4 regions of the Rhizobium sp. CECT 9324 genome follow, and region 2 is predicted to be linked to each of the others. Evidence: predicted binding sites of a transcription regulator. Region 2 holds the regulator's gene; each other region holds the start of a gene.
The links. The regulator PhoB, encoded in region 2, activates phosphate uptake and scavenging genes when phosphate is short. The targets are predictions, from matches to a motif close to TGTCATNNANCTGTCAT.

Region 1 (7,192 bases), 1.8 Mb from region 2:
GTCGCCTCTATACGCTGAAGGGTCAGCAGACCTTTGACGAGATCAAGCGCAAGTATGACCGCGAGCCCGAGTTCCGCGTCGCTGTCGATCGCTACATCGCCGATTTCGAAAAGCTTCTGGCCGATGTTGCACGCACCGATCGCGACAAGAGCGTGACCCAGTCCTACCTCACCTCGGACACCGGCAAGGTCTATACCATGCTGGCGCATGCCGCTGGCCGCTTCAGTTAAGATAGTGGCAGAGGCGGCAGACGGGTCACCAAGCTGAAAACGAAAAAGCCCCGGATCTCAAATGGATCCGGGGCTTTTCTGACTCAAACTATGAAAAATCAGATGGCCGTGAGCGCCCAGGTGACGATCTCTGCAGTGACCGAGCCAAAGGCCTTGTCCATTGCCGTGACATAGGCCTCGTTGCTCGTTCCCGCAGCGCGCGCTTCTGCCCTGAAGACCTTCTGGGCAACGACCGTTCCATTGCGATCATTGAGCAGCTTGGCCGACATCTCGACCACACCGCGATCTCCGCCGACGGTCGCCACTTCAAATGCGCGCACATCGGTGATCAACTGATAATCGATGGCAAGGCCCTGCCCCGGCTTGCCGACACCACCCAGACGGCCGGTGTCCTCAAATGCTTCCACCAGCTTTGACTGGACCATGCGCGTCAGCTTGTCGCTCCACTGCGACTTGGACAAATAGCGAATCTCGGAATTGGACACGCGCACCAGGATCTGCTCGCTGTCGACCGCCTTGAGCGCCGTCGGATCGGCGATGAGCAATTGCCGGTTCTTGGCTGAAGCATTCGTCGAAACGACAGCGCTTGCCGAGAGATCGAAGGTATCGTTTGGCGCCTTGGAAGCACATCCCGATAGGCCGACAAGCAGCATCGGCAAGAACACCGCGCCGCGCATCAGCGCACGCCTGTGGCGCACCGCGCCTCCCAAACAGGACATAGTCATGCTGTCATATTCCCTGCGATTTCGGTCCGTCATCGGCGAGTCCGTCCATCATATTGCTTGATCGTTTCACCGCCGAAGATCAATCGCTGCGGGTCGTTGTCGAAATTGGTAATCGCGTCGTTCAAACCGCGGACGGTCTGGCGCGTATCGTTGACCAGTGTCTGGATGTCCCGCAAGCCGGTGCTGGAGAAGCGCTGCAGGTTCTCCGCAATCGGTCCGATCCGGGCATTGAGGTTTTCAGCCGTCAGACGGATCTGCTCCAGCGTCTTGCGCGCTTCGGCACTCAGCGAATTGGTGTCGTCGGAACCGAGGAAGCTGTCGACCTTCTTCAGGATCCCGTCCACCTGCGCAGAGGCATTGTTCAGACGATTGGCGAGTTGGGTAAAGTCGTCGATCGCCTTGTTGATATCATCCTTGCGACCGGTGATGCTGACCGAAAGATCCTTGAAGCCGGCAATCGCGGTGCGCGCATCAGCCGATGCCACGGAGACATCGTCCACGACCTTGCCGACCTTCTGGCTATCGATGGCGTCAACCAGCTTGGACACCTTTTGCAGGGTCAGGTCGGCGTTGCTGCCGAAGCGCTGGAAAGTCTCTGCCGTCTGCCGGAAGCTGTCGATGGCCGGACCAACTCGATCTGCTGCGCTGGCAATATTTGCTGTCGCACGCTCGGTATTGGTCAGGATCTTGTCGATCTTCTCCGAATTCAGCGCCTTGAACAGGTCTTCGGCCGCACCGAGGGTCGAATCCAGGCGCCCGGAAAGGCCCGACACGGAATCGGACAATGCGCTTACGCTTTTCAGGAACTGATCGATGCCCTTGGCATTGTCGGCCAGCGATTTGGAGAACACCTCGGCATTTTTCACCGTATTGGTCAGAGGCGCGCGCGCATCGCCGATAAAGCCCTGCAAATCACCAATGGCATCATTGGCGCGCTGAAGGATCTTGTCCGCGGTGGAAAGCAGGTTTGTCACGCTCGATTGATCGGCCATCAGAACCGCTGGCTCCCCGGTCGCCATTGCTTTGGCAAGGATGTTTTCCTTGTCGTCGGCTGTCCCGCCTGAAAGCTCGATATAGGCAGCCCCTGTCAGACCCTGGATTTCCAGAACCGCTTTGGTGGAGGACGTCACGGGCGCATCGGCGCGCACTTCCGTAAACGCCACCGAGAACTGCGGGTCGTCATTGTCGATATAGAGATTGCGGACTGAACCCACGGCAATGCCGTTGAAGCGCACCGGCGAGCCGATGCTCAGGCCATTGGCCGAGCCTGGAATGCGAATGGCAAGCGGCGCAACCGGGCCGCCTCTGCCATACTCCGCCATCCAGTAGACGAAGCCGAAGGCAGCGCCGATGACCAGCAGGGTGAAAAAGCCGACGAGGGCATAGTTGGCTTTGGTTTCCATGTGTCAGTCACTCTACCGGATGCACGCCGGACGATTCCGGCCGAGGAATGGAGCGGGCTCGTTTGCCCTTGAAATAGGATTGCACCCATGGATCATCACAGGCGAGCATGTCTTCGAGCGTGCCTTCGACCAGAACCTTCTTCTGACCCAGCACGGCGATACGGTCGCAGACGGAGAACAGGCTGTCGAGATCGTGGGTGACCATATAGACGGTCAATCCAAGGGTATCGCGCAACCGAGCGATCAGATCGTCGAATTCAGCAGCACCAATCGGGTCAAGCCCCGACGTCGGCTCGTCGAGAAAGACGAGATCCGGATCGAGGGCGAGCGCCCGCGCAAGTGCCGCGCGCTTGATCATGCCGCCCGAGAGTTCGGAAGGATATTTGTCGGCGGCATCGGGGTGGAGACCGACCAGCTCGAGTTTTAGATAGGCGAGCTCATCCATCAGCCATTGCGGCAGATCCAGGTATTCGCGCATCGGCAATTGAATGTTCTCCTTGACGGTCAAGGCAGAAAATAGGGCGCCATGCTGAAAAAGCACGCCAAGCCGCGTATCGAGCATCGTGCGCTCGCGCTCGTCAACCTCGTCATAGTCGGCACCAAGGATTTCGATCTTGCCGGAGCGGCGCGGCAGCAACCGGAGCACGGTGCGCATCAATACGGATTTACCGGCGCCGGACGCGCCGACGAACCCGAGGATCTCACCGCGATAGATGTCGAGATCCAGCTTGTCGAGCACGACATTGTCGCCGAAGGCAACGGTCAGTTCTTTGACGGAAAGGATTGTTTCCCGGTCTTTTGCCTGCCGAACTTCTGCCTGCCGGACTTCTTTCTGTTTGCCTGTCTGGTCTTCCATGCGCGTCCTCAAAAATCGATGGCCGCGTAGAATATGGCAAACAGCCCATCCACGAGAATGACGACAAAGATGGATTTGACCACGGCGGCGGTTACATGCCGGCCAAGCGATTCCGCGCTACCGCCAACTTTCATGCCTTCGACTGCAGCGACGATACCGATAATCAGGGCCATGAACGGAGCTTTGATCATGCCCGAAGCAAGGGTCGAGTAATCGACGGCATCATGCAATCGGGTAATGAAGACATCGAAGGTGATGCCCGAATAAGCCCAGGCGACCACTGCTGCGCCGTAAAGTGCAGAAAAGTTGGCGACAATGGTCAGCAATGGCAACGCGATAGTCAGTGCGACGAGGCGCGGAAAAACCAGCACGCCGATCGGGTTGAGGCCAATGACCTTCAACGCATCGATTTCCTCGCGCATTTTCATCGAACCGATTTCGGCCGTTATGGCGCTGCCGGAACGGCCGGCAATCATGATCGCCGTCAACAGCACGCCGATCTCGCGCAACTGTAGAATGCCGACAAGATCGACGACAAACACTTCGGCACCGAAATAGCGGAGCTGGAAAGCACCCTGCTGCGCGATGATCGCGCCGATCAGGAACGACATCAGTATGATGATCGGCATGGCGCGAACGCCCATGTGGTCGAGCTGATTGACCACGGAGGCGGGCGAAACGCCACCGCCTCTCCCGAATTTCGTCTGGGCGCCGCGCACGGCAGAGCCGAGCACAAACATCATGGCGACGAAATCTTCCCAGAGACTGACTGTCAGCATCCCCACGGGTGCGAAGATGGTTTCGAACAGGCTGCTGCGGCTGCTCTTCTTTTCCGGAGGCTGAACGCGGTCGGGCAGCGCATTGATCAGTTCACGCATCTCAGGCGTACCGCCCTCGATCGAAATGTCGCGCCCGTCAGCCTGCCGCTGCGCGACGAAACGCCGAACCAGCCAGGCGCCGGCTGTATCCATGCTGACAACACTGTCGAGATCCACGGTTTCGGCAACCCCGGACTTGTCATCCACAAGGCTGCCTGCGCTTTTGACCATGGCGCTGAGACTGGTATTTTTCCAGTTTCCGGCGAGCCGAATGACACGCCCACGCCCCTCCGGCAGGTCATCGATCGTGATACGCGCGATTTCAGGCTGAACCGAGTTCAAGGCTAAGACAACTTCCAAAATGACGGGCCACAACGAATCCCGTCCACGCAAATCCTACAAAATGGAAGTGCACTATAACCATCGCAAATGGCGATGTAATCCTTAACTGGGAATTAATCGCACACCATGGCTTTAATCTGGCTGGGCTGTCGCTTTCCAGCACCTGTCCGCTGCGCTCAGGCTGCGCGGACGCCCTCAGCTTCGGCAATGTCAGCCAGCGCCGGCAACGAAATCGGAACCATCGGCGATGCGATTCGCTTGGAAGAAGCTGCTTCACCGATCTTGTGCGCCCAGGAAATCAACTCAAACCGGCCGTCGTGATGCTCGACAATGGCAGTGCAGCTTTCCACCCAGTCACCCGTGTTGACATAGTGGATGCCATCGATGTCTTCCATGACCGCATGGTGAATATGGCCGCAGATAACGCCATCGACCTCGTTCCGGCGGGCTTCTTCGGCGACAACCTTCTGGAATTCGCCGATAAAATTGACGGCATGCTTGACCTGCAGTTTCGCCCAGGCCGAAAACGACCAATAAGGCATGCCCATACGGCGCCGGACGGCTGCAAGGAAAATGTTGATCGCGATCGCGGTGTCGTAGGCCCAATCGCCCAGATAGGCGAGCAGTCGGGCATTGCGCACGACAACGTCAAACTCGTCACCATGCAGGACGAGATATTTCTTCCCGTCGGCCGTCTCGTGGATCATACGCTCAGCGACCTCGATACCGCCGAAATGGGTACCCGGAAAGCCGCGCAGGAATTCGTCGTGATTTCCGGGGATGTAGACGATCCGCGTGCCCTTGCGCGCCTTGCGCAACAGCTTCTGCACAACGTCGTTGCATTCCTGCGGCCAGTACCAACTGCGCTTCAACCGCCATCCGTCAACGATGTCTCCGACCAGAATGATCGTCTCCGCCTCATGCAGGCGCAGGAAATCGAGAAGGAAATCGGTCTTGGCCGCTTTCGAACCAAGATGGACATCCGAGATGAAAAGTGTCCTGAATTGGCGGATTTCGCTGGCTTCTTCCACGTCGCGGTCCTCTAGCACTCTTTATCAAGCGCTTAACCAGAGTCGTGTTTCAGGAAGATGACACAGTACCGAACAGCACACTTAGCGGCTACCACTTGCGGGCAATTCGTGTATTGAGGAACCCACACTTCCCCTTCAAGAAACTGCCGGTGAGCCGATGAATTCCCAGGACAAGAACAAGCCGCAAGCCTCCAACACCTCTGCGGACCTCGATGAGCAGGCGCTTTTCTATCATCGCTATCCGCGACCGGGGAAACTGGAAATCCAGGCGACCAAGCCGCTCGGCAACCAGCGTGATCTGGCGCTGGCCTATTCGCCAGGCGTCGCTGCACCTTGCCTTGCCATTCAGGAAAACCCCGCTGCCGCCGACGATTATACGGCGCGCTCAAACCTCGTTGCGGTGATCTCAAATGGTACCGCGGTTCTCGGTCTCGGCAATATCGGCCCTCTCGCCTCCAAGCCGGTGATGGAAGGCAAGGCAGTTCTGTTCAAGAAGTTTGCCGGCATCGATGTTTTCGACATTGAAATCGAAGCGCCGACGGTCAATGAGATGGTCTCGACGATTTCGGCCCTGGAGCCGACCTTCGGCGGCATCAACCTCGAAGACATCAAGGCTCCGGAGTGTTTCGAAGTCGAAGACCAGCTTCGCGCCAAGATGAACATTCCGGTCTTCCATGACGATCAGCACGGCACGGCGATCATCGTCGCGGCTGCGATCCTCAACGGCCTCGAACTCGCAGGAAAAAAGATCGAGGAGGTCAAGATCGTCGCCTCCGGCGCCGGCGCCGCAGCACTCGCCTGTCTCAATCTTCTCGTCATCCTTGGCGCCAAGCGCGAGAATATCTGGGTCCACGACATCGAAGGCCTGGTCTACAAGGGCCGTAATGAGCTCATGGACCCTTGGAAGGAAGTCTACGCCCAGGAAAGCGATAAGCGCGTGCTGGCCGACAGCATCCACGGCGCCGACGTCTTCCTCGGACTGTCTGCGGCAGGCGTACTGAAGCCTGAGCTGCTCGTACAGATGGCGCCCAACCCGCTGATCATGGCCCTGGCCAATCCAAAGCCGGAAATCATGCCTGAAGAAGCGCGCGCGGCGCGCCCGGATGCGATGATCTGCACCGGCCGCTCGGACTTCCCCAACCAGGTAAACAACGTTCTCTGCTTCCCCTATATCTTCCGGGGTGCACTCGACTGCGGCGCCACCACCATCAACGAAGAGATGAAGATGGCCGCCGTGCGTGCCATTGCAGCGCTGGCACGTGAGGAAGTCTCGGAAGTGGCCGCCAAGGCCTATTCCGGCGAGACACCGACGTTTGGTTCCGACTACCTCATTCCCTCGCCGTTCGATCCACGCCTGATCCTGCGCATTGCCCCGGCTGTGGCCCGCGCCGCAGCCGACAGTGGTGTCGCTCGCCGTCCGATCAGCGACTACGATACCTATCTCGACCAGTTGAACCGCTTTGTCTTCCGCTCCGGCTTCGTGATGAAGCCGATCTTCGCTGCGGCAAAAATAGCCACCAAAAAACGCGTCATATTCGCAGAGGGCGAAGATGAGCGCGTCCTGCGCGCTGCCCAGGTCCTGCTTGAAGATGGCATCGGCGAACCAATCCTGATCGGTCGTCCACAAATCATCGAGACCCGCCTCAAGCGCTACGGCCTCCGTATCCGTCCGGGTGTCGACTTCCAATTGGTCAATCCGGAAGACGATCCGCGCTACCGCGACTATGTCGATGACTATTTTGCCATTGTCGGCCGCGCCGGCATCAACCCGGAAGCCGCCCGCACGA
Region 2 (7,192 bases):
TGCCGAGCATCAGGCCTTCGCCGCGGATTTCCGCGATGACATCGGGGAAACGATCCTGCAGCGAGGCAAGCCCCTGGCGGAAGACGAGTGCGACATCACGCACCTGATCGAGGAAACCATCGGCCAGCACGACATCGAGCACGGCATTTCCGACCGCCATGGCGAGCGGATTGCCGCCATAGGTAGAGCCATGGGTGCCGGCTTTCATGCCATAGGCCGCCTCTTCGGTGGCGAGGCAGGCGCCAAGCGGAAAGCCGCCGCCGATGCCCTTGGCAACTGCCATGATGTCCGGCGTGATGCCGGCCCATTCATGGGCGAAGAACTTACCGGTCCGGCCAACGCCCGACTGCACTTCATCGAGGATCAGCAGCAGATCATGCTCGTCACAAATGGCGCGCAGCTCGCGCAGCATCTCGACGGGGATGGCGCGGATGCCGCCCTCGCCCTGAACCGGCTCGACAAGAATGGCAGCCGTCGCATCGGAGATGGTCGCCTTCACGGCATCGATATCGCCGAAAGGAACCTGGTCGAAACCCGGAGCCTTGGGTCCGAAGCCCTCGAGATATTTTTCCTGGCCGCCGGCGGCGATCGTCGCGATGGTTCGGCCGTGGAAGGCGCCTTCCATGGTGATGATGTGGAATTTCTCCGGGTGGCCCTTGGTGAAATGATAGCGGCGCGCGGTCTTGATCGCACATTCCAGCGCTTCGGCACCGGAATTGGTGAAGAAGACACGATCAGCAAAGGTGGCTTCGGTCAGGCGCCGGCCGAGCATTTCCTGGCCAGGCACATCATAGAGATTGGAGACGTGCCAGAGCTTTTCGGCTTGCGCCTTCAACGCTTCGACCAGATGCGGATGGGCATGGCCGAGAGAGTTGACGGCAACGCCGGCGGCAAAATCCAGGTAGCGTTCTCCGCTCTCGGTAACAAGCCAGACGCCCTCGCCTCGCTCGAAACGCAGTGGCGCCCGATTGTAGGTCTGATAAAGCGGCGTCGCTTTGGTCATGGCTATCATCATCCTTGATTGGCGGCGTTCAGCGGCGACAGAACAGCCGTGGGCAGGTCAAAAATTAAAAATGCCGCCTTGCGGCGGCGGGGGCACTATCGGCATTTAACCCAGCAATGTCAACGAAACTTACTGGAAAATGAGGGCTTCCGGGCATTTGCCGCGACCACCGGACGCCATGGCGCCGGGTCCATTTGTGAGTGTTGCAGACTTGACTCACTCGGGAAGCAAGTTGGGGAAAACCGGGAAATCGATTCCAGATGATTCTCCCGACTCTTGTCACAGAGTCACCCGACCAGTAGGTTAACATTCAATAAATTGAGCAATGCGGCGGAAATAGTCACCGACAGTAACGAGGCGGTTTTTGTTTCGAATTCGTTCGAAGCAACGGTGAGGGATTCTGCCATCACACACGCGAGCGGCGGAGAATTACAGCATGAACTGGACTGATGAACGCGTTGAGAGACTAAAGCGCCTGTGGGCCGAAGGCTTGAGCGCGAGCCAGATCGCAGCGCAACTAGGCGGCGTCAGCCGCAATGCGGTTATCGGCAAGGTACACCGGCTGAACCTGCCAGGTCGCGCCAAGGCCGGCGGAAGCACATCTGCAACCCGCGCCGCCAAGCGTCCGGCACCGGCAACGCAGCGTCCAGCGGCATTCCAGGGCCGCACCGCAACGACGACCCGCACGGTAACCCGCGCGGCTGGCGGCAACATGCTGAAAGAAGAGGTCGAAGTCGATATCTTCGAAGAAGTCGAAGTCTCGCGTCCGTCGAATGTCGTGGTGCCGATTTCGCGTCGCCTGGCCTTGACCGAACTGACCGAGCGCACATGCAAGTGGCCGATCGGCGATCCGATGAAGGACGATTTCCACTTCTGCGGTTGCGAAATCAACGATGCCTCACCGTATTGCGGCTACCATGCCAAGATGGCCTACCAGCCGGTGAGCGAGCGGCGTCGGGCGGCCCGCTAAGGGCCGACGGCAAACGCCAGATACAAAAAAAAACGGGCCGCTGGGCCCGTTTTTTTTATTGCGCGCTGTACCCTGCCGAGGGTTCAGACTTCCATGGAATAGCCCGCACCGCGGACGGTGCGGATGACATCCTGCATGTTGGAAAAGTTCAACGCCTTGCGCAAGCGCCCGACATGCACATCGACCGTGCGTTCGTCGACATAGATGTCATGGCCCCAGACGCCGTCGAGCAACTGCGAGCGTGAAAAAACCCGACTGGGCGAAGCCATGAGAAACTCGAGCAGCCGGAATTCCGTCGGCCCGAGGCGCACTTCGCGGCTCTTGCGATGGACACGGTGGGTCTCACGATCCAGTTCGATATCACCGCAACGCAGCACGCTCGACAGAACCTCGGGCTTAGCACGGCGCAACATCGCCTTCACACGCGCCATCAGTTCCGGCGTCGAGAACGGCTTGACGACATAATCGTCGGCACCAGTCGCCAGGCCCCGGACGCGCTCGCTCTCTTCGCCACGCGCCGTCAGCATGATGATCGGCAGCCGCTCGGTTTCCGGGCGCATGCGCAGGCGCCGGCACAATTCGATGCCTGAAACGCCCGGCAGCATCCAGTCGAGGATCAGCAGGTCCGGCACGCGCTCCTGGAGACGAAGCTCGGCTTCGTCACCACGCAGAATGGTCTCGACCTCGTAGCCTTCGGCTTCGAGATTGTAGCGGAGGAGGACGCTCAACGCCTCCTCATCCTCTACGACAGCTATTTTCGGCAGCATGGAAGGCAAAACCCCATTTGTGACGGCTTACTCGTTGATCGCGCCGACGGAGGACGTCAGGTCTTCCTTCGGACGCTCGCCCTCGGGCTGGGCACCGGTCGTCATGTAGTAGATTGTCTCGGCGATGTTGGTCGCGTGGTCACCGATACGCTCGATGTTCTTGGCGCAGAAGAGAAGATGCGTGCAGCTGGTAATGTTGCGCGGATCTTCCATCATGTAGGTCAAGAGCTCGCGGAACAGCGAGGTGTACATGGAGTCGATCTCTTCATCGCGGTCGCGGATCGATTTTGCCTTTTCCGCCGAACGGGTGGTGTAGACGTCGAGCACTTCCTTGAGCTGGGCAAGCGCCAGGTCGGAGAGATGTTCGATGCCGCGGGCGAGCTTGCGAGGGATGCCCGAGCTCTGAACCGCCATGACGCGCTTGCAATTGCTCTTGCCGAGATCGCCGACACGCTCGAGATCGCTGGCGATGCGCAGCGCGCCGATGATTTCGCGAAGGTCGGCGGCGACCGGCTGACGGCGGGCGATCATGACGATCGCCTTGTCGCCGATTTCGCGTTCGGTGGCATCCATGATCACGTCGTCGGAAATGACCTTCTGGGCGAGTGCGCCATCGGTATTGACCAGCGCACGGACGCTTTCGGCGACCATCTGTTCCGCCATGCCGCCCATCTCGGAGATGCGGCGCATCAAGTATTTCAGCTCGTCGTCAAAGGCCGACAAAATATGGGAAGAAGACATGTTTTAGCTTCCTGATAAGAGAAACGACTGCAAGGGGAACAGCGGATCAGCCGAAGCGACCCATGATGTAGTCCTGCGTGCGCTGATCGTCTGGATTGGTGAACATCTTGTCCGTATCGTTCTCTTCCACCAGATTGCCCAGGTGGAACATGGCCGTGCGCTGCGAGACGCGGGCAGCCTGCTGCATCGAGTGCGTGACGATGACGATGGTGAAGTTGGTCCGCAGTTCGTGGATGAGTTCTTCAACCTTGGCCGTCGCGATCGGATCGAGCGCCGAACAGGGCTCGTCCATCAGGATGACTTCGGGGCTGACCGCAACCGCACGGGCAATGCACAGGCGCTGCTGCTGACCGCCGGACAGGCCAGTACCTGGGCTGTCGAGACGATCCTTGACCTCGTTCCAGAGGCCGGCCTTCTGCAGGGCAGACGTCACCAGTTCGTCAAGATCAGCCTTGGAACGCGCCAGGCCGTGGATACGCGGGCCATAGGCAACGTTTTCATAGATCGACTTGGGGAACGGGTTCGGCTTCTGGAACACCATGCCGACCTTGGCGCGCAACTGCACCGGGTCAACCTTGGGATCGTAGATGTTTTCGCCGTCGATCGAGATATGCCCTTCGACACGGCAGCTCGCGATCGTGTCGTTCATGCGGTTGATGCAGCGCAGGAAAGTCGACTTGCCGCAGCCGGACGGGCCGATGAAGGCGGTCACGGTGCGCGGGCGGATTTCGATATTCACATCGATGATGGCGTGCTTGTCGCCATAATAGACCTGAACGTCGCGGGCGGAAATCTTGGTTTCGTTCATGGTGGAAGCCTTCGTCGGCGTCGTTGTTATGTTGCTCGTGGACATGTTGTTCATCTCTACGCTCCTTTTACCAACGACGCTCGAAGCGGCGGCGAAGAATGATTGCAATTAGGTTCATCATGATCAGAAAAACCAGCAGAACGATGATCGCACCGGATGCACGCTCGACAAAGGCCGGGTCGCCGCGCTGGGTCCAGTTATAGACCTGAACAGGCAGGGCTGAGGCCGGGTTGAACAGACCTTCCGGAGGACCGGCAGGAAACTCGCGGACAAATGCCACCATGCCTATGAGCAGCAGCGGTGCGGTTTCGCCGAGTGCACGGGCAAGGCCAATGATCGTGCCGGTCAGAATGCCGGGCATCGCCAGAGGCAGAACGTGGTGGAAGATGGACTGCATCTTGGAGGCGCCGACGCCAAGGGCGGCGTCGCGGATCGACGGCGGCACGGCCTTGAAGGCAGCGCGGGTGGCGATGATGATCGTCGGCAGCGTCATCAGGGTCAGCACCAGACCACCCACGATCGGAGCCGACTGAGGAAGGCCGAAGAAATTGATCAGCACCGCGAGGCCGAGAATACCGAACACGATCGAAGGCACCGCAGCCAGGTTGGCAATATTGACCTCGATCAGGTCGGTAAAGTGGTTCTGCGGGGCGAATTCTTCGAGATAGATCGATGCCGCGACGCCCAGAGGAAGCGACAGGCAAACGACAATCAGCATCATGTAGACGGAGCCGATGATGGCAATGCCCAAGCCAGCCGCTTCCGGACGCGTATCGGACGCATCCGGCGCGGTAAAGAAGGCCCAGTTGAAGCGTGTCGTCAGGATGCCGGCTTCCTTGAGCTTGTCCGCCAGCATGAGCTGTTCGGGTGAGGTATTGCGATCGAGGGCCGCGCTTTCCATGGTCACGCGGCCCTTGTAGAAGCCGTCGATGCGACCGGCCGCCAGAAAGTCGAAGGAGTGCGTGCCTCCGATGACCGAAGGATCGGCCAGAACAAACCGACGCAGATCGGCCGGTGCCTCCTTGGAAATCAGCTCGGCAGCAGCCTTTGCATTCATGGTGTCGACGGCGATGCCCTTGGCCGCCATCACGTCGCTGAGTGCCTGCTCGATCAGCGGCACATAAGCGAATGTCGAGGCCTTGGCGATGTTTTCCGGGTTCCGGTCGCCGGCCTTGTCCAGGCGAGCGGGGTCCAGATAGACATCGAGCGAGATGTAGGTCTGGCGGAAGGCCGATGCGCCATTCGACAGGATCGACACAAGCAGGCCAACAAGAGCCAGCATGCCGATGCATACGGCGATCTTGCCCATCAGGCGGAACCGTACCTCTGCAGCATTGCGGCGGCGGGTGCGATCATCGGGGGCAAGCAGCGACTTGCCTTGCGGCGGAACGGCGGTGTTGCTGAACACGGAGATGTCGGTCATTCGTACTGCTCCCGGTATTTGCGCACGATATAGAGGGCCATCACGTTCAGCCCGAGCGTGATCACGAAGAGGGTCAAGCCGAGAGCAAAGGCCACCAGCGTTTCAGGACTTGAAAATTCCGTGTCGCCGGTCAACTGGCTGACGATCTTCACGGTGACGGTCGTCATGGCTTCGAATGGATTGAGATCGAGTTTGGCAGCGGCACCCGCACCCAGCACCACGATCATGGTTTCGCCGATCGCGCGGCTGGCGGCGAGCAACACAGCACCGACGATGCCGGGAAGTGCCGCCGGCAGGACGACCAGCTTGATGGTTTCCGACTGCGTCGCGCCGAGGCCGTAGGAACCGTCGCGCAGGGCCTGCGGAACGGCGTTGATGATGTCATCCGACAGAGAACTGACGAAGGGGATGATCATGATACCCATGACCAGACCGGCCGTCAGAACCGAGGAGGAAGAGGTGCCAAGGCCGAGCGGCTCGGCAAACCAGTCGCGCAGGAACGGGCCAACCGTAACCAGTGCGAACAGACCATAGACGATGGTCGGGATGCCGGCGAGAACCTCGATGGCCGGCTTGACGATGCTGCGTGTCCGCGGGCCTGCATACTCGGAGAGGAAGACGGCAATCATCAGGCCGAGCGGCACGGCGACGATCAGCGAAATGACCGACACATACATGGTGCCCCACAGCAAGGGCAGAATACCGAGATCGGAGCCGCCGCGGAACTGCGGGTTCCAGACCGTGGAGAAGAAGAAATCCTGCCATGGATACATCTTGAAGAAGCTGATCGTCTCGAAGACCAGCGAGCCGACGATGCCCACCGTGGTCAGAATGGCGACGAGGGACGACGCCATCAGCACCCATTTGACAAAACCTTCGGTCAGATTGCGGGCGCGCTGTTCCGGGCGAATGCTGCGATAGGCAAGCGGGCCCATGATCAGGGCCAGCGCCAGGACCGCGATGGTCATGACCATATTGCTGGTCCTGGCGCTTTGCCGATAAGCCTTGGCGGCCTCGAAGACCTCAACCGGAACATCGCCACCCAGCGCGACACCGACTTCCGCAAGACGGGCGCGGATATTGTTGAAATCGATACGTCCGTCGTCGAGTTCACCCTCGCCGACCCCACCCTTTGCGATGACCGCATTCAATCCGCCGGCAATTCGGCGCACATCGGACATGACGAGGCTGTGCGCGCCACCTTCCGGCACCACACTTTGCGGGATCATGTCGCTGATGCGCCCTTCGATGAAGGTCGGTTGCAGCGAAAGCCACAGGATCATCAGAAACAGGGCTGGTACGGCAGTGAACAGCGCAACCATCTGGCCGTAATAGCCAGGAAGGGAGTGCAGCTTGGCGCTGCCGGGCGCCCAAAGAGACAAAGCGCGCTGCCTGCCGACAACAAAGCCAAGCGCCGCAAGTCCCAGTATAACAAGGATAATGATGCCCACACTCATTTCGCCCACATCCCCTGAAAATC
Region 3 (7,192 bases), 340 kb from region 2:
TTCACGCACTTCCTCGTCGTGGAAGATGCCGAGAAGCGCGACGCCTTGCGCTTTCTTGGCGCGGATCATCTCGACCACGACGGCGCGGTTGGCCGCATCCAGCGATGCTGTCGGTTCGTCGAGCAAGAGGATCGTATGGTCGGTGATGAAACCGCGGGCGATGTTGACGCGCTGCTGCTCGCCACCGGAAAAGGTCGATGGTGGCAATTGCCAGAGATCGTGCGGCAGGTTGAGCTTTGCCAGTAATTCGGAGGCCCGGGCGCGGGCCTCTTCGGTCGAAACACCGCGGGCAACCAGCGGTTCGGCCACGACATCCAGTGTCGAGACCCGCGGTACGGTGCGCAGGAACTGGCTGACATAGCCGAGCGTGCCACGTCGGACCTCCAGCACCTGGCGCGGATCGGCGCTGGCGATGTCGATCATCTTGTCCTGGTGGTTGATCAGAATCTGCCCGGCATCGACGGCATAGTTGCCGTAGAGCATCTTCAGGATCGAGCTCTTGCCGATGCCCGACGGACCGCCGAGCACGACGCATTCGCCGGTGGCGACCGAAAACGAGACATTGGCGACGACGGGCAGCTTGAGGCCGCCGCGCAGATGCATGGTGAAGCTCTTCGAGACTTCGGAGACGACGAGGGGCGTTGCCATGGTTTTTCTCCGTCAGACCTGCAGGATCGAGGATACGAGCAGCTGGGTATAGGGTTCGCGGGGATCGTCGAGCACGCGGTCGGTGAGCCCTTGTTCGATGACATGGCCGTCCTTCATCACCATCATCCGGTGCGACAGCAGGCGGGCGACGGCAAGGTCGTGGGTGACGACGATGGCGGAAAGCCCGAGATCGTTGACCAGGCCGCGCACCAGGTCGAGCAGGCGCGCCTGCACGGAGACGTCGAGGCCGCCCGTCGGCTCGTCCATGAAGACGAGACGAGGCCCGGTCACCAGATTGCGGGCGATCTGCAGGCGCTGGCGCATGCCGCCGGAGAACGAGCGCGGCTGGTCGTCGATGCGGTCCGTTGAGATCTCCACGCGCTCAAGCCATTCGTTGGCTGTCTGGCGGATATTGCCATAATGGCGGTCGCCGATTGCCATCAGCCGTTCGCCGACATTGGCGCCGGCCGACACCGTCATGCGCAACCCGTCGGCGGGGTTCTGGTGCACGAAACCCCAGTCAGTGCGCATCAGGAACCGGCGTTCCGCCTCGCTCATATGGTAGAGCTCGCGGTACTGGCCGTCGCGCATGTGATAGTCGACGCTGCCGGTCGTCGGCATCAGCCGGGTCGACAGGCAGTTGAGTAGGGTGGTCTTGCCCGAGCCGCTTTCGCCGACGATTGCCAGCACTTCGCCGGGCCACAGATCGAAGGACACCGTATTGCAGCCGATCCGGGTGCCATAAAATTTCGACAGGTTGCGCACCTTGAGAAGCGGTTGGTCGCTCATTCCGCAGCCTCCTTGCTGGCGGCCAGCATCGCGCCGACATGGCCCTCTGCCTGGCGGGTTTCGCAGTGGTCGGTATCCGAGCAGACGAACATCCGGCCGCCCTTGTCGTCGAGCACCACTTCGTCGAGATAGACATGTTCTGCGCCACAGAGCGCGCAGGGCTTGTCGAAGGTCTGGATCTCGAAGGGGTGATCCTCGAAGTCCAGGCTGACGACCTCGGTAAACGGCGGCACCGCATAGATCCGCTTCTCGCGGCCGGCGCCGAACAGCTGCAAGGCCTCCGACATGTGCATCTTCGGATTGTCGAACTTCGGTGTCGGCGAGGGATCCATCACGTATCGTCCATGCACCTTGACCGGATAGGCATAGGTCGTGGCGATGCGGCCGTGCTTGGCGATGTCCTCATAGAGCTTCACATGCATCAGCCCGTATTCTTCCAGCGCATGCATCTTGCGCGTTTCGGTCTCGCGCGGCTCGAGGAAGCGCAAGGGTTCCGGGATCGGCACCTGATAGACCAGCACCTGGCCTTCCCGCAGCGTCTCTTCGGGAATGCGGTGGCGCGTCTGGATGATCGACGCCTCGCCGGTATGGGTGGTGACGGCAACTTCGGCGACCTTCTGGAAAAAGGCGCGGATGGAGACCGCATTGGTCGTGTCGTCGGCGCCCTGGTCGATGACCTTCAGCACGTCGTCGGGCCCGATGATCGAGGCGGTGACCTGCACGCCACCGGTGCCCCAGCCATAGGGCATCGGCATTTCGCGGGAAGCAAACGGCACCTGGTATCCCGGAATGGCGATCGCCTTCAGGATGGCACGGCGGATCATCCGCTTGGTCTGTTCGTCGAGATAGGCAAAGTTATAGGTGGCGAGATCGCTCATTCCGCAGCCTCCTTGATATCATTCTGTTCCTGGCGCGCGGCTTCATGCTTGGCCCGCATGCGGCGCACGAGATCGAGTTCGGCCTGGAAGTCGACATAGTGCGGCAGCTTCAGATGCTCGACAAAGCCGGTCGCCTGCACGTTGTCGCAATGGGAAATGACGAATTCCTCGTCCTGGGCCGGGGCGACGACATCCTCGCCGAATTCCTGCGTGCGCAGCGCCCGGTCGACCAGTGACATCGACATCGCCTTGCGTTCGCTCTGGCCGAACACCAGGCCATAGCCACGGGTGAACTGCGGCGGCGCCTTGGCCGAGCCCTTGAACTGGTTGACCATCTGGCATTCGGTCACGCGGATCTCGCCGAGCGACACACAGAAGCCGAGTTCCGGCACATCGAATTCGATCTCGACCTGTCCCATGCGGATTTCGCCGACAAAGGGATGCGTGCGGCCGTAGCCGCGCTGCGTCGAATAACCGAGCGCCAGCAGAAAACCCTCGTCGCCGCGTGCCAATGCCTGCAGCCGAAGATCGCGCGGCATCGGAAATTCCATCGGCTCGCGGGTGATGTCGCCGGCAATATGGTCCTGCGGCATCTCGCCATCCGGCTCGATCAGGCCTTCGCCATCGAGAATGTCGGAGACGCGCATGACATATTCGCCGCCATCTTCCCGTATCATCGGCTCATCGACACTCTCGTCCTCAAGCAGCGACGGGTCGAGAAGGCGGTGGGTATAGTCGAAGGTCGGTCCGAGCAACTGGCCGCCGGGCAGGTCCTTGTAGGTCGCCGACACGCGCCGCTCAACGCGCATCGCACCCGTTTCAACCGGCAGCGATGTGCCGAAGCGCGGTAGTGTGGTGCGATAGGCACGCAGCAGGAAGATCGCCTCGATCATGTCGCCGCGCGCCTGTTTCAAGGCAAGGGCGGCCAGCGAACGATCGTAGAGCGAGGCTTCCGCCATCACCCGGTCGACAGACAGGCCAAGCTGTTCGATGATCTGGTCGATGGTGATGCTCGGCAGGGTCCGGTCGCCGCGACGTTTGTCGGCGAGCAGGCGATGCGCATTGGCAATGGCGGTTTCGCCACCTTTGACGGCTACATACATGGCTCAGGCCTCCAGAGCGGTGATCTTGCAGGTGCGGGGCAAGGCAATCAGTTGGCGCCCGGCGGTCAGCACGACATCGACGCCGCGCGGAAACAACGCGCGATTGTCGGTCCATTGCCGGAGAAACATCTCCGGCAGACCCTTCGGCGCGATCTGCACCGTCTCGCGGATGCCGGGGCCGGACAGCTGCAGAAGCCTGCCGCCGTCCAGCGCCTCGACTTCAACGATGATGGTCGTCGAGCGGTCCGGATATTCCTGGCTGCCCAGGGCAAAATGCGCGAAGGAGGGCAGCATCGCCTTGACCTCGGCAAAGGCGAACCGAGCCTCGATCTTTTCCCGGGTCAAAGGCGCACCGGTGTGGAAGCCGATCCACTCGGGCAGGGCCGATTTGCTGAGGCCGGGCGTCAGCCACACGGGCGTGTCGTGATCGCAAAGCGTCAACAGCAGCGCACCCGCGGCAATGCCAAGCGGTGCCGGCGGCGCCACTGGCGGAAGCACGGCACCCAGCGTCCCTGGTCGCGCCATGCAGTCCATCAGCACCCGAAAGACGTTCTGCGCGTTGAAGACGGCATCCGGGAAGCCGCCGATCAGGCTTTCATTCTTGTTGTCCATCAGTCTTCTCCCCGTACCATGGTGAAGAAATCGACCTTCGTGGCGGCCGTTTCCTGCTCGGTTCGCATCTTTTCGTCGGCGATCCGTGCTGCGACCAGGGCCAGCAGGCCCGTCTCCAGCACCCGCCTTTGCGCGTCGTCCTGGGCGAGGGCGTCGATTGCCGCGGCAAGCGTCACCGCAGCCCGGTCTGTGCCGAGCCGGTAGCCATGGCCGATTTCCCCGGTGGAGAGACGGACGCTGGCGCGGCTCACGGTCGCTTCGCCGAGATTGAAGGCAGCCCCACCGCCGCCGATCCGTCCACGCACCATCACCAGTCCGGTCTCGGGGCCACGCAGCGGCGCAAAACTCGGTGCGGGGGAGAGGCTGTCGAAAGCGGCCTGCAGTTCCGCCTTTGTCGCGCGTGCGAGCAGATCGACGATATGCTTTCGACCGGAGTGTTGCTCTGTCATCGTTTGTTTCACAGCGTCCATTGCAATTCCTCATAATGTCTAGTAATATAGACAACCATACAAGTTAATGTATGAGTAAACGCCAGGCATGACAAGCATATGACAGGAGCGGGCAGCCGGTGATCCAGAGACAGAAAGGCGTGGCCCTGTGGCGGCAAATTTCAGACCGGATCCGCGCCAATATCGCCAGTGGCGCCTATGACGCTTCCGGCATGGTGCCGGCCGAAACGGCTCTGGCGGAGGAATTCGGCGTCAATCGCCACACCGTCCGCGCAGCCCTGTCGGCCTTGGCGCAGGAAGGCATGGTCCGTGCGGTGCAGGGTCGCGGCACCATGATCGAACGGCGCGACAAGTTCGATTTCCCCATCGGCCGCCGCACCCGCTTCACCGAAGGTATTGGCGATCAGGCCCGAGACATCAAGGGATTGCTGTTGAGCGCCGCACGGGAGGGTGCAACGGCGGAACTCGCCCGCCATCTGAAGCTGCCGGCAGGTACGGAAGTCCTGCGTCTTGACGGCGTGCGCAAGGCCGATGGCCGTGCCGTTTCCTGCTCGACCATGTGGTTCCCGGCGGCCCGTTTCGAAGGCATAGACGAGGCATTCCGCCGGACGGGTTCGATCACCCAGGCACTCGCTACCTGTGGCGTGCGTGATTATCTGCGCGAAGTGACGGAAATCTCTGCCGTGCATGCTGAGCCGGACGATGTCGCGACGCTGGAACTGACGCCGGGCGCCATCATTCTCATCACCCGCGCCCTGAATACGGATGTCGACGGCGTGCCGATCCAGTATGCCGTGACCCGCTTCCCCGCCGACCGGGTCCAGTTCACCATCCGCAGCTGAAACGCAAGAAGCCGCCTTGCGGCGGCTTCCGAAAGCTTTGTCCCAGACGCGCTTAGTGGGCGCCGGACATGTCGCCGAGCACTTCCTTGGACGCGACGGTCGAATCGGCGTTGAGCTTGTAGACCATCGGCACGCCGGTCGCGAGATTGACGTTGAGGATCTGCTCCTTGGTCAGCTTGTCGAGTACCATGACCAGCGAGCGCAGCGAATTGCCATGCGCCGCAACCAGAACCTTCTCGCCCCGCAGAACCCGCGGCAGAATCTCGGTCAGGTAATACGGCCAGACGCGCGCGCCGGTGTCGCGCAGGCTTTCGCCGCCCGGCGGCGGGATATCGTAGGAACGGCGCCAGATATGCACCTGCTCCTCGCCCCACTTGGCGCGGGCATCGTCCTTGTTGAGGCCCGACAGATCGCCGTAGTCGCGCTCGTTCAGCGCTTCGTCCTTGATTGTCTCAAGGCCCGTCTGGCCGACATTCTGCAGGATGATGTCGCAGGTCCTCTGCGCCCGGCTCAGCACCGAGGTGAACGCCACGTCGAACGTGATGCCGTAGTCGGCGAGCGCCTTGCCGCCGGCATTGGCTTCCTTGACGCCGAGTTCCGTCAGGTCCGGATCGCGCCAGCCGGTAAACAGGTTCTTCAGATTCCAGTCGCTCTGGCCATGGCGGACGAGCACGAGTGTACCGGTCATCGACAATTCCTTTTCTGACGATCAGTGGGTGGAAGAAAGCCCGAGAACATCGAGCATGGTATAACGGCCGGGTTTCTTGTCCCGGGCCCAGGTCGCGGCCTTGACGGCGCCACGGGCAAAGATCGAGCGGTCAAGCGCGCTGTGCGACAAAGTCACCAGTTCGCCTTCGCCGGCCAGAATGACGGAATGTTCGCCAACGACGGAGCCGCCGCGCAGCGTGGCAAAACCGATCGAGCCTTCTTCACGCGCGCCCGTATGCCCGTCGCGAACACGGACCGAAGCGTCGGCCAGGTCGACGCCACGACCGGCAGCGGCAGCCTCGCCCAACAGAAGGGCCGTGCCCGAAGGCGCGTCCACCTTGTGCTTGTGGTGCATTTCCAGCACCTCGATGTCCCAGTCCGAGGCTTCAAGCGCTTTCGCCGCCTGCTGGACCAGAACCGACAGAAGATTGAGCCCGAGGCTCATATTGCCCGACTTGACCACGCGGGCATGCCGCGCGGCCGCATCGATTTTCGCTTCATGCTCCGGGCCGCAACCGGTCGTGCCGATGATATGCACGATGCGTGCCTGGGCCGCGAGTGCCGCAAATTCCGTCGTCGTCTCTGGAGCGCTGAAGTCGATCACGCCATCGGCATGCAGGAAGGCAGCCAGCGGATCGTCGGTCACCGGTATGCCAAGGTGGCCACATCCTGCAATTTCACCGGCATCGCTGCCGATCGCGACTGAGCCGGGCCGGCCGAGCGCCGCATGCAGGACCACAGTGTCGGCATCGGCAATCACCTGGATCAAGGCCTTGCCCATCCGGCCGGCAGCACCGACAACGACAAGCTTCATCGGGGTGTCCATAGTCATCCGTCCCTAGTGCGTTTCTGGCTCGGCTGGTGCCGATTGCAGGCTGTTCAGGCGAGCGTAGAGCCCGCCCGGCTGCTTCGCAAGGCTCTCATGCGTGCCTTCTTCGACCACAAGCCCGTCCTGCATCGCAATGATCTTGTCGGCATTCATCACGGTCGACAGCCGGTGCGCGATGACGACAACGGTACGGCCGTTCATCGCCTCGTCCAGCGCCTTCTGCACCGCGGCTTCCGATTCCGTATCGAGCGACGATGTCGCCTCGTCGAGCAGCAGGATCGGCGCATTGCGCACCAGGGCGCGGGCGATGGACAGCCGCTGGCGCTGGCCGCCC
Region 4 (7,192 bases), 2.3 Mb from region 2:
TGCTGGTGTTTGGCGAGGACGAAAGCGTCTCACTTCATCCGCAACCGGGCGGCACTCCGCGTGTTCTCCGGATGGAGAGGTTTCTCGACGATGACGATTCCCTCTATGTCTTCGGCTTTGTCGAGCCCGCCGAACAGGTGTCAATGCCGCTATCGGAGACTCTGAAACCGTCCGCTTCCTCCGGGTATCCGGATCCGGGTTTGCCAGTGGAGCGGGGCACCGAATCAGGCGGACGCGGCGTGCCCGGCAGCGCTGAGGCGCTGCACCGTCATCTGGAGAGCCTGATGATGGCCATGCCGGTGGGCATCCTCATCCTCGATGAGACGATGCGGATCGAATATGTCAATGCGGCTGTTTACCGGATGGTCGCGCTGGACGACCTGCTCGATGTCGTCGGCATGTCCTATCGCGACTACATGATGGTCGTTCATACCCGCCACAAGCGGGCAGATGGTCCAGAAGAAATCGCCCGGCTTGTCGATCAGCGTGTTGCTGCCTTGAGCAGCCCGGACGATGCGCCGCTGACCTATGCCAGAACTCCGGAGGGACTGACCGTCGTCGTCAGCAACCGCAAGCTTGCCGATGGCAAGATATTGGTGACCTATACGGACATTACCGAACTTGCCGAACGTGAAGAGGAAAGCGCGCTTTACCGGGCAACGCTGGAGCAGATGCCTGTGCCGGTGTTTATCCGCGATTCGGACCGCAAGCTCATCTATGTGAATTCCGCCTATGAGGCGCTGCATGATCAGCGTCGGGAAGATGTCTACGGCCTCCGGGAGGACGAGATGTTCCCGGAGACGGGCCACATCCTGCGGGAGGAGAATCTGCGCATTCTCCAGCATGACGATGTGATCGAGCGGCCGCGCGATGTGGTGGTTGCCGGTGGTCGTGAAATATCGGTGATCACACGCCTCAACCGGATCACGACGACAGCGAACAAGCATTATCTTGTCGGTTCGGTGACAGACGTTTCCGTGCTCAAGGAGCGCGAGCAGGCGGTGCTTCTTGCTCACCGCCGTTCCGAAGCCCTGTATGCCGATATTGTCAGCATGCTGAGGATGATGCCCGTCGGCGTGGTGATCCTCAATGAAGACCTGATCGTCGAATTCGCCAATGAAAAATGCCGGGAGATCTGGTGCTGGCCGCCGGACATGCCGATCGACGGCCTGTCGTTCCGCAACTATTGCGAGATCAATATCAGCCGTGGCTGGAACTGGCCGGGTCAATCCTTCGAGGAGGGCTATCAGAAACGCGTTGCCCAGTTCAAGGCGCTGCAGGGATCTCAGACGACCGAGCTCGCCTATGAGGACGGGAAATATGTGCTGGCCAGCATTACCCGACTGCACGACCAGAAAATTTTGCTGACCTATTCCGACCTGACCGAGATGCGCAGCCGCGAGCGGGAAATCGGCGAGGCGCGCGCGCAGCTTGAACGGCTCGGGCTGTTCATGCAGGACGCCATGGCGCTGATGTCACAGGGCCTGATCGTCATCGAAAACGATGTGATCACTGATGCCAACCAGTCATTCTCGCGTATCCTCGACCTGCCGGCTGGTTTGGCCGATCAGGGGCAGAAATGGTATAAATGCTTCCAGTACTGCGCCCAGCGCGGCGACTTCGGTGATGAACCGGGAGCGCTGTTGCACCAATGGCAGGAGAAGCTGCGCCTGACGACCGGCTTCAGCACCACATTCCTCGCCAACGGCAAGACCTGGGTGCAGATGGAAGTGACCTTCGGCGGCAGCGGCCATTGGGTTGTCGTGTTGACCGATGTCAGTGACATCAAGGAACGCGAGGCCGAACTTGAGGTCCTGCTGGCGAAAAGCGAAGCGGCAGACAGGGCGAAGTCGGAATTCCTCGCCAATATGAGCCACGAGATCCGCACGCCGATGAACGGCGTTCTCGGCATGGCAGAGCTTCTGTCGAAATCAATCCTGGATACGCGGCAGAAGACCTTCGTCGACATCATCGTCAAATCCGGCAATGCGCTGCTGACGATCATCAACGACATCCTCGATTTCTCGAAGATCGATGCCGGACAGCTCAGGCTGCGCAAGGCGCCATTCGATCCGGTCGAAGCAATTGAGGATGTGGCAACGCTGCTCTCGGCGGCGGCCTCGGAAAAGGATATCGAGCTGCTGGTTTGCGGCGATCAGGCGGTGCGCCACACGGTTCTCGGCGATCCCGGCCGTTTCCGTCAGATCGTCACCAATCTGGTGGGAAATGCGATCAAATTCACCGAAAAGGGTCATGTCCTGATCGATGTTTCGACCCAGCTCATCGGCGCTGGCGACAGTCTGCTGCGGCTCCGCATCGAAGACACCGGCATTGGCATTGCTCCGGACATGCAGAAGCAGATCTTCGATAAATTCTCGCAAGTCGATACGTCATCGACGCGTCGCCACGAGGGCACAGGTCTTGGACTTGCGATCACATCCGGGCTGGTCAATCTGTTCGGCGGTTCGCTCGAACTGGAATCGGAACCCGGTCGCGGTTCGATCTTCACCGTCGAGATCCCGATGCCGATTGTGGCCGACCGCAACCGGCAAAAGACCATCCCGCCAAGCGTCAAGGATGCGCGGGTGCTGGTGGTTGACGACAATGCTGTCAATCGCCGCATCGTTACCGAGCAATTGTCGAACTGGGGCTTCGATGGCCTGGCCGTCGAAGACGGTGAGACGGCGCTGCATATCTTGGCTGAGGCCCACAGAACCGGCCTGCATATCGACGTGGTCATTATCGATTATCACATGCCGGTGATGAACGGCATCGATGTGGCGCGGGCAATCCGCAGCGACGGACGATTCGATGACTTGGCGTTGATCTTCCTGACCTCGATGGACATGGTCGGCGACGATCAGATCTTCCAGAGCCTGAAGGTGCAGGCGCATCTGATGAAACCCGCGCGGGCCAACCTTCTGAAAGGTGCGATCGTCGATGTGGTGCGGGCTGCACGGATCCACGGCGGGCTGCCTCTCTCCTATGCGTCGTCGCCGGCGCCATCACCTTCGGCAGTGCCACCCGTCGCTACGGCCGCCAGCCGATCTTCCACCGCTGATAGAGCGAGCGAGACAGCCTATGCGCCGCAGCGGCAAAGGCCGAAGGTGCTGATTGCGGAAGACAATCCGGTCAATCAGATTGTCTTCCGCCAGATCCTCAACGGCAGCGATGTCGACTACCGCCTTGTGGAAAACGGCCAGCAAGCGCTGGACGCGTTTCGGCAGGAAACGGTTGACCTCATCCTGATGGATGTCTCGATGCCAGTGATGAACGGCCATCAGGCAACCGCGATCATTCGCGCCGAGGAAAGCCGGCGCGGTAAGGGTGAGCATGTGACGATCATCGGCGTCACCGCCCATGCGCTGGACAGTGACCGTGAAGCCTGCCTTGCCTCCGGCATGGATGATTATCTGTCAAAGCCGATCAGCCCGGAATTGCTGCTGCGCAAGATCGAGCAGTGGAGCATGGCCTTCGGGCGCGCTGCTGTCCGGTTCTAGTGCATTTCCGGCGAAAACGGAGCGGCCTTCCATGCTCCATCTCTTTGTTTTTAAGCAATTCCGGACGCAAAGCCGGTCCCCATTTTTGCTGGAATTGCTATAGTTCAAGCCGAACGGATTCCGCACAGCATTTCGCGTTTTCCGGCAAAGCCCGGGCGGCGCTCGAGCGCATAGCCTGCGGCAATCAGATTGCGGCGGACGAAACCGGCGGCCGCGTAAGTCGCAAAACTGCCGCCTGGTGCCGTGTGATCGTAAACGAGCTGCATCAGTTCCGCTGACCACATGTCGCTGTTTTTCGACGGAGCGAAACCATCGAGGAACCAGGCGTCGAAACTGTGCGGACTGGCGCTGAGGTTTGTGAAGGCATCACCGCAGACAACGCTCAAGGTCGTCTGCGCGTCCAGCGCGACGGTCACGATCCCGGACGGGTCTTGCGGCCATTGCGCGACCAGAGCCTTGCGTTCCGCATCGATTTCTGGCCAACGCGACAGCGCCCGATCGATCTCGTTCGCCTGCATCGGATAAAGCTCGAAGGAGATGAAATGCAGACGGCCGCCGGGCTGGCGATGCTCCTTCCACCGCCGCCATGTTTCACACGCATTCAGGCCGGTGCCGAAGCCGAGTTCGCCGATTGTAAAAGGCTCGGCCGACTGCCAGCGGTCCGGCAGGCCATTGCCGGCATGGAAGACATGGCCGCATTCGAGCCGGCCATCGGTCTGGCAATAAAAATGATCGCCAAAGGCGGTCGAATAAGGCATATCGCCGTCGTGCCAGGTCAGTGGCTCAGAGGTTTTGTTGGTTTCCGGCGTTGTGTTTGAATGGGTCATGTCATGTCCGATAAATCGGCTTCGATCTCCGGTCAATTGCAGACGGAGCTGCTGATCATCGGCGGTGGCATCATGGGCTTATGGGCCGCGCTTCTGGCCGAGCGGCGCGGCATCAGGACGATGCTGGTCGATGCCGGTGCGATTGCCGGTGGAGCCAGCGGTGGGCTTCTCGGTGCGCTTATGCCCTACATGCCCGACAAATGGGATGCGAAGAAGCAGTTGCAGTTCGACGCCCTAGTGTCGCTCGAGGCCGAGATCGCCGATCTTGAAGCCGCGACGGGCCTGTCGGCCGGTTACCGGCGCTCCGGCCGGCTGATCCCGCTACCGAAGCCGCATCTGCGTGTCATTGCCGAGCGCCATTCCAAGGACGCGCTGCGCAACTGGCATCAGGGCGATCATCAATTTTTTTGGAACCCACTAGACGGATCGCCATGCGGCGATGGCTGGCCGGCGGACGAGTTCGCCGTGGGCGGCTTGGTGCAGGACACATTTGCCGCGCGCGTTTCACCGCGCGGACTGACTCACATGCTGGCGCGAAGGCTGGAACAGGCCGCGCGCGTTGCCGTGACCGAAGGCCTAGCTATCGAGGCGATCGATGCCGCGACATCGACCGCCGTCTTTCGTGACGGAACGAAGGTGGCGTTTGGCCATCTCGTGGTCGCGACCGGGCATCACTCATTCGACTTGCTGTCTACGATTGGCCCGGCGCTGGCAAAACCTCTCGGTCAGCCGGTCAAGGGGCAGGCGGCACTGTTGAAGGCGGAGATCGCACCGGACCTGCCGCTGCTCTACCTCGACGGGCTCTATATCGTGCCGCACGAAGGCGGACAGGTGGCGATCGGCAGCACCAGCGAGAATCACTTTAATGACGCGACGTCCACGGATGTGTTGCTGGACGATCTGCTTCTTCGCGCATGCAGGCTTGCGCCGGTGCTGGAGGGCGCCGAGATCGTCGAACGGTGGGCAGGACTGCGCCCGAAGGCGATTGACCGCGACCCTATGGTCGGCATCCATCCCGATGCTGAGCGGGTTGTTGCTTTGACCGGTGGGTTCAAGGTCAGCTTCGGACTTGCCCATGTTTTGGCGAATGCGGCACTGGATGCGGTCGAAGGCAAGGCCATGGCGCTTCCGGACAGTTTTTCGCTGGCACATCACATTCGCGTGGCTGTTGATTGAAACCACTGTACGTTCGCCATACGCGCCTGGCGGCATTGGTGCGATCCAGCTTTCCATCGATCAGTTTTGATAAAGGAAATGCTTACATTCTTCGTCATACTGTCACGCAAATCACCTAACCACTTGGTTGAAACGGCACATGCTAATGTGCCTTCAACGAGCCAGGAGGAGGTGCTCGCATGCGGTACGCCATATGTTTCACACCGCCCTCAGGGGACCCGCTGAGCCTCGCCGCGGCCAGCTGGCTTGGGCGTAATGTGTATTCCGGTTATCCTGTCGACCATCCCGGCCTCAAGGGCCTGGGCATTCATGAAATCGCTTTTCACACCGCCATGCCACGCCGTGTCGGCTTCCATGCGACGTTCAAGGCGCCGTTCAGGCTGAGTGAGGGGAGCAGCGAAAGTGCGCTGCTGCGGGAGCTGATGCATTTTGCCGGAAGCATGGAGCCGGTGGTTCTCGACGGTTTGGACGTTGGCCGCATCGGTGACGTCTATGGTCTGGTGCTGGACCGGCCATGCGCGGATATCGACTATCTGGCCGCCTCGGTCGTGCAGGCCTTCGATGGCTTTCGCGCGCCGCTGAGCGAAATGGAAATCGAACGACGCAATCCGGAACGCCTGTCTGCGCCGCAGTTTTCCAACCTGCATCGCTGGGGCCATGCCTATGTGATGGATGAGTTTCGCTTTCACATGACCTTGACGGGACCGCTGCTTGCGCGTGATTTTCCGCGCATCGAACAGGCGATGCGGGCGCATTTCGATCAGGCTTTGAGCGAGCCTGTTGTCGTTTCCAATCTGGCACTGTTCGTCGAGGCTGAGCAGGGCGCGCCTTTCACAGTGCATTCGCTGCATCCGATGGGCAGGGTGTCCAATCGCAGGATTGCCTGAACCACTCGGCTGCTGTGTTGCAGCGAAAAAGCGGCTGTAGCGTCTCGACAGGACATGCCCGTCTGCTTAGCCTCACGGCGACAACAGCAGAGGTGATTTGATGACGCCCGAGACTTATCCCCGTGATCTCGTCGGTTATGGCCGCAATGTTCCCGATCCGAAATGGCCGGGTGGGGCCAAGATCGCGGTCCAGTTCGTGTTGAACTACGAGGAGGGCGGCGAAAGCTGCATTCTCGATGGCGACCCGGCCTCGGAAAACCTGTTGTCGGAGATCGTCGGGGCTGCGGCCTGGCCGGGCCAGCGCAATCTCAACATGGAATCGATTTATGAATACGGTTCACGCGCCGGGTTCTGGCGCCTGCACCGGCTGTTCACCGAGCACAATGTGCCGGTCACCGTCTACGGCGTGACACTCGCCATGGCGCGCAACCCGGATGCGGTTGCCGCGATGAATGAAGCCGGTTGGGAAATCGCCTCGCATGGCTATCGCTGGCACGAATACAAGGACTATCCGGAAGAGAAGGAACGCCAGCACATTCTCGATGCGGTGCGTGTGCACACTGAGGTGGCGGGCGAGCGACCCTACGGCATGTACCAGGGCAAGCCGTCGGACAATACGCTCAGGCTGGTGATGGAAGAGGGCGGGTTCCTCTATTCGTCCGACAACTATTCCGACGACCTGCCGTTCTGGGTGCCGGATCAGAATGGCAAGCCCTTTCTGATCATTCCCTATACGCTCGACACCAATGACATGCGGTTTGCCACGCCGCAGGGTTTCAATTCCGGCGATCAGTTCTTTGCC

Region 1: LQ231_RS14000 (UDP-2,3-diacylglucosamine diphosphatase) is a predicted target of PhoB. The motif match lies at 5,452-5,468, and genes of this name have one in related genera.
Region 3: phnF (phosphonate metabolism transcriptional regulator PhnF) is a predicted target of PhoB. The motif match lies at 4,568-4,584, and genes of this name have one in related genera.
Region 4: LQ231_RS16045 (DUF1045 domain-containing protein) is a predicted target of PhoB. The motif match lies at 5,593-5,609, and genes of this name have one in related genera.

The regions. Positions count from the first base shown of each region.
Region 1 is NZ_CAKKMZ010000001.1:2,854,018-2,861,209, forward strand. It holds gene LQ231_RS13975 (hypothetical protein) at 1-230, shown strand, start outside; gene LQ231_RS13980 (ABC-type transport auxiliary lipoprotein family protein) at 329-955, opposite strand; gene LQ231_RS13985 (MlaD family protein) at 985-2,358, opposite strand; gene LQ231_RS13990 (ABC transporter ATP-binding protein) at 2,366-3,214, opposite strand; gene LQ231_RS13995 (ABC transporter permease) at 3,223-4,374, opposite strand; gene LQ231_RS14000 (UDP-2,3-diacylglucosamine diphosphatase) at 4,551-5,405, opposite strand; gene LQ231_RS14005 (NADP-dependent malic enzyme) at 5,563-7,192, shown strand, end outside.
Region 2 is NZ_CAKKMZ010000001.1:1,013,975-1,021,166, reverse strand. It holds gene LQ231_RS04870 (aspartate aminotransferase family protein) at 1-1,003, opposite strand, end outside; gene LQ231_RS04865 (GcrA family cell cycle regulator) at 1,440-1,973, shown strand; gene phoB (phosphate regulon transcriptional regulator PhoB) at 2,057-2,740, opposite strand; gene phoU (phosphate signaling complex protein PhoU) at 2,768-3,481, opposite strand; gene pstB (phosphate ABC transporter ATP-binding protein PstB) at 3,528-4,289, opposite strand; gene pstA (phosphate ABC transporter permease PstA) at 4,357-5,712, opposite strand; gene pstC (phosphate ABC transporter permease subunit PstC) at 5,709-7,169, opposite strand.
Region 3 is NZ_CAKKMZ010000001.1:676,907-684,098, forward strand. It holds gene phnL (phosphonate C-P lyase system protein PhnL) at 1-648, opposite strand, end outside; gene phnK (phosphonate C-P lyase system protein PhnK) at 661-1,437, opposite strand; gene LQ231_RS03140 (alpha-D-ribose 1-methylphosphonate 5-phosphate C-P-lyase PhnJ) at 1,434-2,315, opposite strand; gene LQ231_RS03145 (carbon-phosphorus lyase complex subunit PhnI) at 2,312-3,418, opposite strand; gene phnH (phosphonate C-P lyase system protein PhnH) at 3,422-4,030, opposite strand; gene phnG (phosphonate C-P lyase system protein PhnG) at 4,030-4,500, opposite strand; gene phnF (phosphonate metabolism transcriptional regulator PhnF) at 4,602-5,321, shown strand; gene LQ231_RS03165 (2,3-bisphosphoglycerate-dependent phosphoglycerate mutase) at 5,374-6,009, opposite strand; gene dapB (4-hydroxy-tetrahydrodipicolinate reductase) at 6,031-6,843, opposite strand; gene LQ231_RS03175 (ABC transporter ATP-binding protein) at 6,868-7,192, opposite strand, start outside.
Region 4 is NZ_CAKKMZ010000001.1:3,290,719-3,297,910, reverse strand. It holds gene LQ231_RS16060 (PAS-domain containing protein) at 1-3,500, shown strand, start outside; gene mnmD (tRNA (5-methylaminomethyl-2-thiouridine)(34)-methyltransferase MnmD) at 3,605-4,327, opposite strand; gene LQ231_RS16050 (FAD-binding oxidoreductase) at 4,331-5,503, shown strand; gene LQ231_RS16045 (DUF1045 domain-containing protein) at 5,683-6,390, shown strand; gene puuE (allantoinase PuuE) at 6,491-7,192, shown strand, end outside.